Regions from separate parts of the Dehalobacterium formicoaceticum genome, predicted to be linked through region 1. Evidence: riboswitches for the same ligand, from Rfam matches in the RefSeq annotation. Region 1 holds a riboswitch; the other holds the start of a gene.
The links. A riboswitch is a leader RNA that binds a small molecule or an ion and turns the genes downstream of it on or off. The one in region 1 is predicted to bind cobalamin.
Positions count from the first base shown of each region.

Region 2: another riboswitch for cobalamin. It lies ahead of CEQ75_RS17790 (sirohydrochlorin chelatase); the one in region 1 lies ahead of CEQ75_RS03870 (ABC transporter ATP-binding protein).

Region 1 covers NZ_CP022121.1:773,768-778,949, reverse strand. Annotated here, with positions in the region: gene CEQ75_RS03880 (hypothetical protein) at 1-109, opposite strand, end outside; gene CEQ75_RS03875 (energy-coupling factor transporter transmembrane component T family protein) at 137-925, opposite strand; gene CEQ75_RS03870 (ABC transporter ATP-binding protein) at 929-2,473, opposite strand; cobalamin riboswitch at 2,564-2,739, opposite strand; gene ychF (redox-regulated ATPase YchF) at 2,855-3,949, shown strand; gene CEQ75_RS03860 (selenium metabolism-associated LysR family transcriptional regulator) at 4,034-4,927, opposite strand; gene rnhA (ribonuclease HI) at 5,177-5,182, opposite strand, start outside.
Region 2 covers NZ_CP022121.1:3,666,117-3,671,298, forward strand. Annotated here, with positions in the region: gene cobA (uroporphyrinogen-III C-methyltransferase) at 1-320, opposite strand, end outside; gene CEQ75_RS17780 (precorrin-2 dehydrogenase/sirohydrochlorin ferrochelatase family protein) at 310-981, opposite strand; gene hemA (glutamyl-tRNA reductase) at 983-2,227, opposite strand; gene CEQ75_RS17790 (sirohydrochlorin chelatase) at 2,281-2,646, opposite strand; cobalamin riboswitch at 2,783-2,962, opposite strand; gene CEQ75_RS17795 (phosphoribosylaminoimidazolesuccinocarboxamide synthase) at 3,188-3,877, opposite strand; gene asnS (asparagine--tRNA ligase) at 4,224-5,182, shown strand, end outside.

The sequences.
Region 1 (5,182 bases):
AAATACCGTCGATACGCCCTGTCACTTGCATCATGATTAAAAATACAATTCCTACAATGACACTGCCCACTAAAGCTTTGGTGTCTGTTCTAAATAAACTTTCTTTCATGTGATCCTCTCCCTGCATAGATGTATTTTAGCTTGCAAATGGTGCCATTTTGTATAAAGAACTAAGGATCATGATTAAAAATATGCCGCTGATTAAAACCCGGTCATATGTTTTTATCTCAATATTTGAGGCAAATGTACGGGTTTTACTCTGTCCGTAACCCCGTAAGTCCATGGCCAGGGCGATTTCTGTGGAACGCCTCACCGCTCGGTATAAAAAAGGCAGAAATGTGGGAATTATTGCCTTGATTTTGTCCCAGACCTTTTCCATTTTTAGACCTCTGATACTCTGGCTTTCAATAATCGACAGATATTCAGCCTTCATCAAAGGTAAGAAACGAACACCCAGTCCCACCAGCATGGCAAACCGATAAGGGACTTTAAACTTCATCAGCATCAAGGTGAATTCCGTCGGTGAAGCAGAAGTTAAAAACTGCATGCTGGCAAAAACAATTACAGTTGTTCTCAACATACCAAGAACTGTGAGGGGGATGGCTTCACTGTAGATCTTAATCATACCCCATTGATAAAGGAGCATACCTTCCCGGCAGAATAGCAGCTGAAGAATCAGCATCTGCAGTCCTAAAAGCAACATGATTGCAATCATCACCCGATATTGTTTCAATGAACCCTTTAAGATCAAGGAAACAGTCATGCCCACACATAAAACAACGATAAGTTGAAAGGGTGTTTCACAGATTAAAGCGAAAAGAATCATCAGCCCGTACCAGGCTAACTTTGTGCGGGGATCCAATTTATCGTTCAGTTTTTGTTTCGTTTTTTCCATTGATTCATAAGCAACAGACGATATCTCCATTTTTTAACCTCCTCGCTCTTCGTCCCGGTTGTTAAATGAAATAATATTTCCAAAATCCAAATCAATGTCGATTAAAGGTTTAAGATGTTCCTTCAGTTTACTCGTTGAGATATCCAGTTGAAGCCGATGGTTATACATGGCCACGATGCGGTTGGAGTAGTTTTGGGCCATGGTCAAATCATGGGTAATGAGCAGGACTGTCTTTCCCAGCCTCGATAAATCAGCTAGTTTATCCATAATCATATATCCTTGATTTTCGTCAAGACCCGAGGTCGGTTCATCAGCGATAATCAGTTCCGGATCGCTGACCAGAACAGATGCCAAGGCTAAGAGCTGACGCTGACCGCGGCTTAAACGTTGAGGATGCAAATCCTTATATTTTAAAAGACCCACGAATTCTAGACTCTCATCAATTTTTCTGTCCATCACCTCCTTTTTTTCGCCCCTCAGTTTCAAGGAAAACCCAACCTCTTCCCGCAAGGAACTGGCAAAAATCTGATAGTCAGGGTTTTGAAATAAAAATCCGATCCGGGAACGGATCTTATTTAGATTTTCCTTGATTAAGGATTCATGAAAAACATCAATGGTACCTTTAGTGGGCAGTAATAAACCAACGATCATTTTTGCTAATGTTGATTTTCCGGAACCGTTTAAACCGATCACCGCTAAAAAATCCCCCTGATAAATCTTTAAATTGACATCCTCACAGCCTGTGTAATTGTTTGGATACCGGTAAGATGCATTTTTGATATTGACAACAACCTCCTTTTCCTGACGGTGTTGATGATTTTTGCCCCGCACAACGCTCTTATTTTGAAATCGTTTTTTTAGTTCCTCATTTCGTTCTTTCAAATATTCCTCAGGGAAATATTCCCTGACGATTTCCCCTTCTTCCATATAGAAAACTCTGTTGGCATAGGTAATAACTTCTTCGATGCGATCCATCACCAAAACAATGGTCAGATCTCGGGTTTTATTTAAGTGTCCCAATCTTTGATAAAGCTCATAGCGGCCGCGGGGATCCAATTCGGCCGTAGGCTGATCAAGAATCAGCATCGGGGCACGGAGGGCCAAAACACCTGCCAAAACTACCCGTTGAGCCTGCCCTCCTGAAAGAGACGCGGTCTGTCTGTTTTCAAAGCCTCGAAGCCCCACAAATTCCAAGGTATCTTTCACAATCTCATCGATTTGTTCCATCGGTAATTCCATGTTGCCCAGTCCAAAAGAAACATCATCGTAAACATCCAAACTAATCAGTTGATTCTGAGGTTCCTGCATCATATACCCCACATACCGGGACATTTGATTAAGACTTACGTCTTTAATATCCTGACCCATCAGGGTCACTTTTCCCTCCAGCTCCCCTTGATGGTAATGGGGAATTGCCCCTGTGATCGTGTGGAGAAGAACGGATTTTCCTGATGCCACACCACCGGTAATGACAATAAAATCCCCTTTATTAATCTTAAAATCAATGTTCTTCAGGGCAGTATTGGCTGTTTGGGGGAAGAAAAGCTTTTCAATTTTGATCTGAGCGATGGTTTCCATGGCGACAGCTCCTATATATGCATAATGGAAAAAATATTAGAAAATAAAAAAAGTTCCAGCTTGTAATAAGCTAGAACTTTACCATTGTTCATCTCGAAAATTTTTCAGGCAGGTCTCCTGACTTATAGACTAATATGTACGCCTTCCCAGTGAACCCAGTGGCAAATGCACATATTTTAACGTCTAATTACAGTGGCGGGACCGTCCAGGATTTATAACCTGGTTCCCTATTATCCCTTTCGGGCACCTAAAAAATATCTGGTTTTCAATTGAGCCCAGTATAAGCCAATCTATTTGTTTTGTCAACCTAAATTTTTATCTTTCTGATCACTTGTCCCTGATGAGGCTATCAAGTATAATAATCCCATTGGAGGTGTTTTTATGGCTCTTTCTTGCGGTATCGTTGGACTTCCCACAGTGGGAAAGACCACTTTTTTTAATTTATTGACCAACGCAAACATTGAAACCAGCGCATTTTATTCTGGAAAAACGGCAACAAATATCAGCACAGCATCGGTTCCCGATGAGCGGATTGATTTCTTAACCCAAATGTTTCATCCCAAAAAAACCACCTACGCTCAAATTGAAGTCATTGATGTCCCCGGTTTGGTGCGCGGCTCCAGTCAAGGCCAGGGAACAGGCAATGAGTTTTTATCAGCGGTGCGGGATGCGGATGCTTTGGTTCATATTGTACGCGCTTTCAAAAATGATCAGGTGCTTCATGTGGACGATTCTTTGGACATCATTCGGGATCTGGAGACCGTCAATATGGAATTACTTTTTGCGGACCTGCAATTGGTGGAAACTCGTCTGGAACGTATTAACAGCACTAAAAAGAAAAAAATGGAGCATCCCTTAGAAGAGGATCTGTTATTAAAAATCCAGGAAGCCTTGGAAAATGAACAGCCTGTGAGCACTCTTTCCTTTTCTGAGGAAGAAAGGGAAGCTATTAAACATATCACCTTTTTAACAGACAAGCCCATGTTGATTGTGGTGAACCTGGATGAGAAACAATTTACCGCCGCTTCCTATCCCCAAAAAGAAGTAGTCCATGATTACGGAAAGGAACATCAGATGATGGTTTTAGAGATCTGCGCTCAGGTTGAGGCGGAGATCAGTCAACTGGAGGCAGAAGATAAGGCTGTTTTCATGGAGGACCTGGGCATCAGGGAGCCGGGCATTGACCGCCTGGCTCGGGCAATCTATGACCTTTTAGGCTTAATCTCTTTTCTTACTGCCGGGGAAGATGAGGTACGTGCCTGGACCATCCCCAAAAATCTCCCTGCCAAAAAAGCGGCAGGAAAAATTCATTCCGACATTGAAAGAGGCTTTATCAGAGCGGAAATTGTCGCTTATCAGGATTTACATGAGGCAGGATCGATGGCTAAGGCCAGAGAAAAAGGCCTTTTCCGCTTGGAAGGAAAAGAATACCTGGTACAGGACGGAGATATTATTAATTTCCGTTTTAACGTTTAAGGATAAACAGGGTAAAACAGGGGACGGTTCTTTGTTTTGAACATATGTTCAAAACGAAGAACCGTCCCCTGTTTTACCCCCTGTTTATCCTTTATTTTGATGCAGCAAATAATCTAAGAAAACGTCCCGTGCCCTGGTGGCAGCAGTATTTTTGGAGATTACGGCGTAGATATTACGCTTTAAATCAAGATCTGGTAGCATCACTTGTTTTACCACGCCGGCTTTAATAAATACATCCGCTGCCCAATGAGATACAAAGCCTACCCCTAAATTATTAATCACACCGGTGATCACCGCTTGGGTACTACCCAATTCCATGACAATTTTTAAATCCGATTCCTTAATCCCCTTTATTGATAAACAATCCTTTATCACATTACGGGTGCCGGATCCCGCCTCCCGGGAAACCCAATCCAGGGAAGACAGATCCTGACTGGATAGCTCCTCCTGAATCGGATACTCCGTCCCTGCGATCAGCACCAGCTCATCCTGGAGGATAGGAAAATACTCCGCATGATTTGTTTCCACCTTGGCTCCTACTACACCCAAATCAATTTTTCGATCATATAGAAGATCCACCACTTGACCGGTATCGGTGATAGTTAAAGAAATATTTATCCCCGGATAAAGCTTCCGAAATCCCCCAATAAAATTTGGCATGATGTATTCACCTGGAATCGTACTGGCTCCCAGAGCCAAGTTGCCTTTTTTCAATGATTTTAATTCATTCATGCTTTCTAGTGCCCGTTCATATACAGTCAACAATTCCCTGGCTTCCCGGTAAAAAATTTGACCGGCATCCGTCAGCCGCACTCGCTTATCATTACGGACAATTAATGGAACCCCCAGATGTTCCTCTAATGATTTAATCTGAGCGCTTATGGCCGGCTGAGTCATAAACATTGCTTCTGCCGCCTGGGTAAAGCTTTTTAAATCAGCTACAGCAATAAAAGCCTTTATCTGCCTGATACTTGACATTTTACTTCTCCCGTACTTTCATAGTGTTTTTTTAGGTTTTAACAGACTTTTCTTCATGGAAAATCATATATATTATTCGCGCATTAATGATCCATTCCTGCCTGGAATAAAAAATAATTATTATCGGAATAAAATTTCTTTATGACCAACAACAGGTAAACAGGGAGGTAAACAGGGGACGGTTCTTTGTTTGAACATATGTTCAAACAAAGAACCGTCCCCTGTTTAGACCCCCTGTTTACCACATTTCTAACG
Region 2 (5,182 bases), 870 kb from region 1:
AATTCTTCCGCTTCTTCTCCGCCTCTGCCAAAAAGATAAGGGTCTCCCCCCTTTAATCGGACAACAGTTTTTCCTTCTTTAGCCTTTTTTACGATGAGTTTATTAATCTGATCTTGAGGAAGGGCATGACAGCTGCTGGCCTTGCCCACATAAATAAATTCGCTGCCCTCTTTGGCAAAATCTAAAAGTTTTTTATTCGCCAAACGGTCATAGATCACCACATCCGCTTTTTTTAAGCATTCGACAGCTTTCAATGTGATTAATTTATAGTCTCCCGGGCCGGCCCCTACCAAATATGCAGTATGGTATTTATTTGTCATTACCTGTTCCTCCTATTTCTTTGGACAATGTTTTTTCACGAATTTCTGCGATTTGCCGCAGAACCTCCGCTGTTTTTCCGGCCTTTAACAATTCCGGAAGGGTGGAGTAGACCAAAGCTTTAAAATATGCTTTCCTTTGATCGATTTGTTCTATTTCCCGAAGTGCCCAAACTCGTTCCCGCCCCAACAATTGGAGAAATTCCTCATACTCTGCTCCATAACGCTCCTCCAATTCTTGACGAATCTTCTTGGATAATATTGGGCTTTTGCCATTGGTAGAAAAAGAGAGTACCAGATCACCCCGTTGAATCTTAGAGGGCACAATGAAATTACCGGCAGCAGGCTGGTCCGCAATATTAAAAAATACCCCAGTATCTAATGCTTCCCGGCTGATCTCCTCACTCACCTTTTTATCATTGATGGCGACATAAACCAAATGAAAGCCTTCAAGATCCCCTTTTTGATAAGGCCTCCTGATCAAATTAATTTCCCCTGCGTCTGCCAATTGAACCAATGGAGCCATAATTTCCGGACTGATTAAGGTGATATCTGCCCCTGTCTCTTTAAGGGTCAGAGTCTTGCGCAGCGCAACTGCCCCGCCTCCTACAACGAGGCACCTCATCTTACTTAGATCAACCATCAAAGGATAATAGTTTCCCAAATTACACAGACTCCTCCTTATACAGAGTCTCTAAAATCTCTGTCAGATCTTCCTTGTTTTCCAGGACAGAAAATTGTTTTAATCTGACCATGGGCGGGGAATAAATCTTTTTGACAAACCCTTTTAAAATGACGGCCATTTTAGCCTCATCTTCCGTATTTTTCAATCGGTCAATTAAATTGGGCATTTCTTTATTTAAGACATGTTCATGATAGCTTTCAATTTGTTTAATCGCAGGAAACAATGGGATACATTGCAGCCACTGATCAAACTCATCTACCGCTTCTTCAATCAAAAAGCGCGCTTTCTCCCCGGCCTGCCGCCTTTTCTCCTGGTTTTCGGTTTGGATTTTTTCTAATGCATCCAAATCAACTAAGGTAATGCCTATTAATTCCCCTACCCTGGGGTCGATATCACGGGGCACCGCCAGATCAAGATAAATACTGCCTTTTTTATAGCCCACAATCTCTTCTCTTTTGATTACCAGGTGAGGTGCTGCTGTAGAGCTGATCACAACATCACAGATGAAAAGATAATCTTCAATTTCATCAAAAAGAATGATTTCGATGTCCGGATAAACTTCCTTTAAAGATCGAGCCGCTTCATAAGTGCGATTGGCTACCAGGATGCGGGAAAAACCCATGTCTTTCAGGTAAGTCAAGGCTAAGCGGTTCATTTTCCCCGCGCCAATTAGCAGTACATTGCGCTCTTGATAATCGGATAAAGATTTTTCCAAGTATTGAATCGCCAGATAACTGATCGAAGTGGGATTTTGGGATATTTTTGTTTCCAGGCGCACTTTTTTACCATTGGTAATGCCATCCCGAAAAAGTCTGTTTAATACCCGCCCCGACATATGTAATTCCAAAGCTCTTTGATGGGCTGATTTTACCTGTCCTAAAATCTGATCTTCCCCTAAAACCTGAGAGTCTAAACCGGCGGTCACCTGAAAAAGATGGGTAACACAGTCCATATTTTCTTTGACATAAAAATATTGATCCAGAGTCCCCTTTTCCAACCCATGAAAAAGGCAGAAAAAATCTTTAATTTGTTCTATTGCCTGGGGCATGTCTGAATACACTCCATAAATCTCGCTGCGATTACAGGTAGAAAGAATGACCGATTCATCCAAAATCAAACTAAGCCGGTCATAAGCTTTTTCAAATTTCTTCTTTGTAAAAGCAAGCTTCTCTCTAACTTCAATCGGTGTATTCTTATAACTCACTCCGACAACAACAATATCCATTTAGTACACTCTTTTCCTCATAGTTTTTGTTAGGTAGTTTAGCAAAATAGAAACTACTTTACGGCAAGAGCCCGTTCAAAGAGAATGTCCGCCAATACCGATTCCGGACCAAGAGGTTTGGCCAATTTAAAGGTTACATCCGGATAATCGGGTGCAATTTCATTAAGCATATGAGGAATATCTTCCTTGATATGAATCCCCTCATATAAAAAGTATGGGGCAAAAATTATTTCTTGCACGCCGGTTTCTGTTACCTGGGCAATAGCCTGGGGAATAGTAGGTTCGTTATGCTCCATAGCTGCTCCAGCCACCTGATCGAAACCACCCTTAGCTCGAACCAATTCGACAATTTGATTAAAGGCATTCACTGCATCTTGAGATCTGCTGCCGTGGCTAATAATAATTAATGCTTTATTCATGATTCTTCCCCCTTTTTATCATAAGAAAACCTGGCTTGCGCTTGTACTTTCAGAAAGTATAAAAAAACCCTTAGCTGTAAGCTAAGGATAGCACCCGCAAGCCAATCCAAAATAATCATTCTGCGCCCTTCCCCAGGCAGCATCCGACTTTTAGGCAGGTCTTCTGGCTTTCGGTTCATTCTCCTCCCTACCTTCCCACAACGATCCGTGCAGTGGCATTACAGGGATTTGTCTCCGATTACAGCAGCGGGTCCGCACCGGAATTGCACCGGTTTCCCTATTCTCCTTTTCAGGCACCTAAAAGATTATTAACAATAGCATATAAACAGAGTTCTTGGCATCAGGTGGAGTTTTTACTCCATCTGATGCTTAGAAATCGTTATCCAGGAGCTTAGCGCCGCTTATCTCCCACTTGGAGAAGTGGGAGTTTTAGCGACGGTTAGCTATCGGATAAATTATATCATATATTTATTTAAATGAAATAGCAAATTGCTTTCTATATTGAAATACCTGCTTTAATTATTCCATATCATTATAAATCTTAGTCCTCTTGAACCATGATTTTTGTCAATTCCAGGGGTTCAACGCGGGTATTATTGCGATAGGCACGCATATTACCACCGGATATTTCATCAATCAGGGCAATATGATGATCTTCTCCCACCCGGCCAAATTCAAATTTTATATCATATAATTCCAGCCCTTTTTTGGCCAATTCATCTTTGACAATATTACCAATCTGTTTGGTAAGATCCTTGAGAATTTCATATTCCTCTTTTGATAAAATACCCAGCATATCTAAGGCATCCTTTGAAATCGGAGGATCGTTTCGATCATCATCCTTAAGAGTCACTTCGACCAAAGCATCCAAGGCTTGTCCGTCCTCAGCATACATTTCATAACGGCGCAAAAAGCTGCCCACCGCCCGAAAACGACAGATTACCTCCAAGCCTTTACCAAAAGGGGCGGCCTTTTTCACAGTCATAGTTACTTGATCTAAATCGGCATCAATGAAATGAGTCGGGATGCCCATTTGATTTAATTTTTCAAAAAAGAATTTCGTCAGACGAAGCCCGGCTTTTCCGGCCCCTTCCATAGAAAGCCCTACAGTATTGGCTCCGGGATCAAAAACACCATTCACACCGGTTACATCATCCTTAAATTTTAAAAGATAATTTCCGTCTTCTAAAGCATAAACATCTTTGGTTTTTCCTTGATATACAAGATTCATGATCGAAGCCCCTTTTCATAATATATTGTAGTGCTTTAACCCTTGATATTTTATTTTATCCATTTTAACAAAAATTTCTTCATAAGAAAAGAAAATAATTGCAGGAGCTGATTGTTATTATGAAGAAATCAAATGACAAGTTTTTGATGTTTTTAAAGCAGCAAGGTAAATTCTCTAAAATTAGGGTATAATTCAAGTAAACGTGAGAGGATCGAAAAAGTGAACTCGTTCAGCTAAAGCTGAACATCGGGGCTTCAGATGGGGAATCTACCCCACCTGAAGTGAAAATAGGAGCTCCCACTTATAGAAGTGGGAGTCTTGGAATTTGATAAAGAGGAGCGGGATGATGAATAAAATATCGATTAAAGACTTATATCGGGAACCGGATCTTTTTTTAAATCAAACAATCAGTGTTGAGGGTTGGGTAAGAACCCTTAGGGTATCTAAAAACTTCGGTTTTATCGAAATAAATGACGGTACATTTTTTAACAACCTTCAAATTGTTTTTGATGAAAATTTAAATAACTTTCAGGAAGTTGCTAAATTAACCCTAAGCTCAGCCCTTCATGTGGAGGGTACCTTGGTAAAATCCTTGGGCGCCAAACAGCTCTTTGAATTAAAAGCAAGCGTCATCGAAATAATCGGACTTTCTGAGCCTGATTATCCCTTGCAGAAAAAAAGGCATTCCTTTGAATACCTGAGAACCATTGCCCATTTACGGCCAAGAACCAATACCTTTTCTGCTGTTTTCCGTCTCCGGTCAACACTTGCCTTTGCCATCCATAAATTTTTTCAGGAAAAAGGCTTTGTCTACGTGCACACGCCCATTATTACCGGCAGCGACTGTGAGGGGGCGGGGGAAATGTTTCGAGTTTCTACTTTGGATTATGAGCAGCTGCCTAAAAACCCCCAGGGACAGTTGGACTTTGGCGAAGACTTTTTTGGCAAGGAAACCAACTTAACTGTGAGCGGACAATTGGCGGTAGAGACCTATAGCATGGCCTTTAAAAATGTTTATACTTTCGGCCCCACCTTTCGGGCAGAGAACTCAAATACGGCCAGGCATGCGGCGGAGTTTTGGATGATCGAACCGGAAATGGCTTTTGCCGATCTCAAGGATAACATGCATCTTGCAGAGGAACTCCTGAAATATTTCATCCGGGAGATGCTGGAGAATCTCCCGGATGAAATGGCCTTCTTTAACAGTTTCATTGATAAAGCTCTGTCGGATCGTTTAGAGCAGGTCTTGAATGCTGATTTCGCTCGGATCACTTATACAGAAGCGATCCAATTATTGCAAAAATC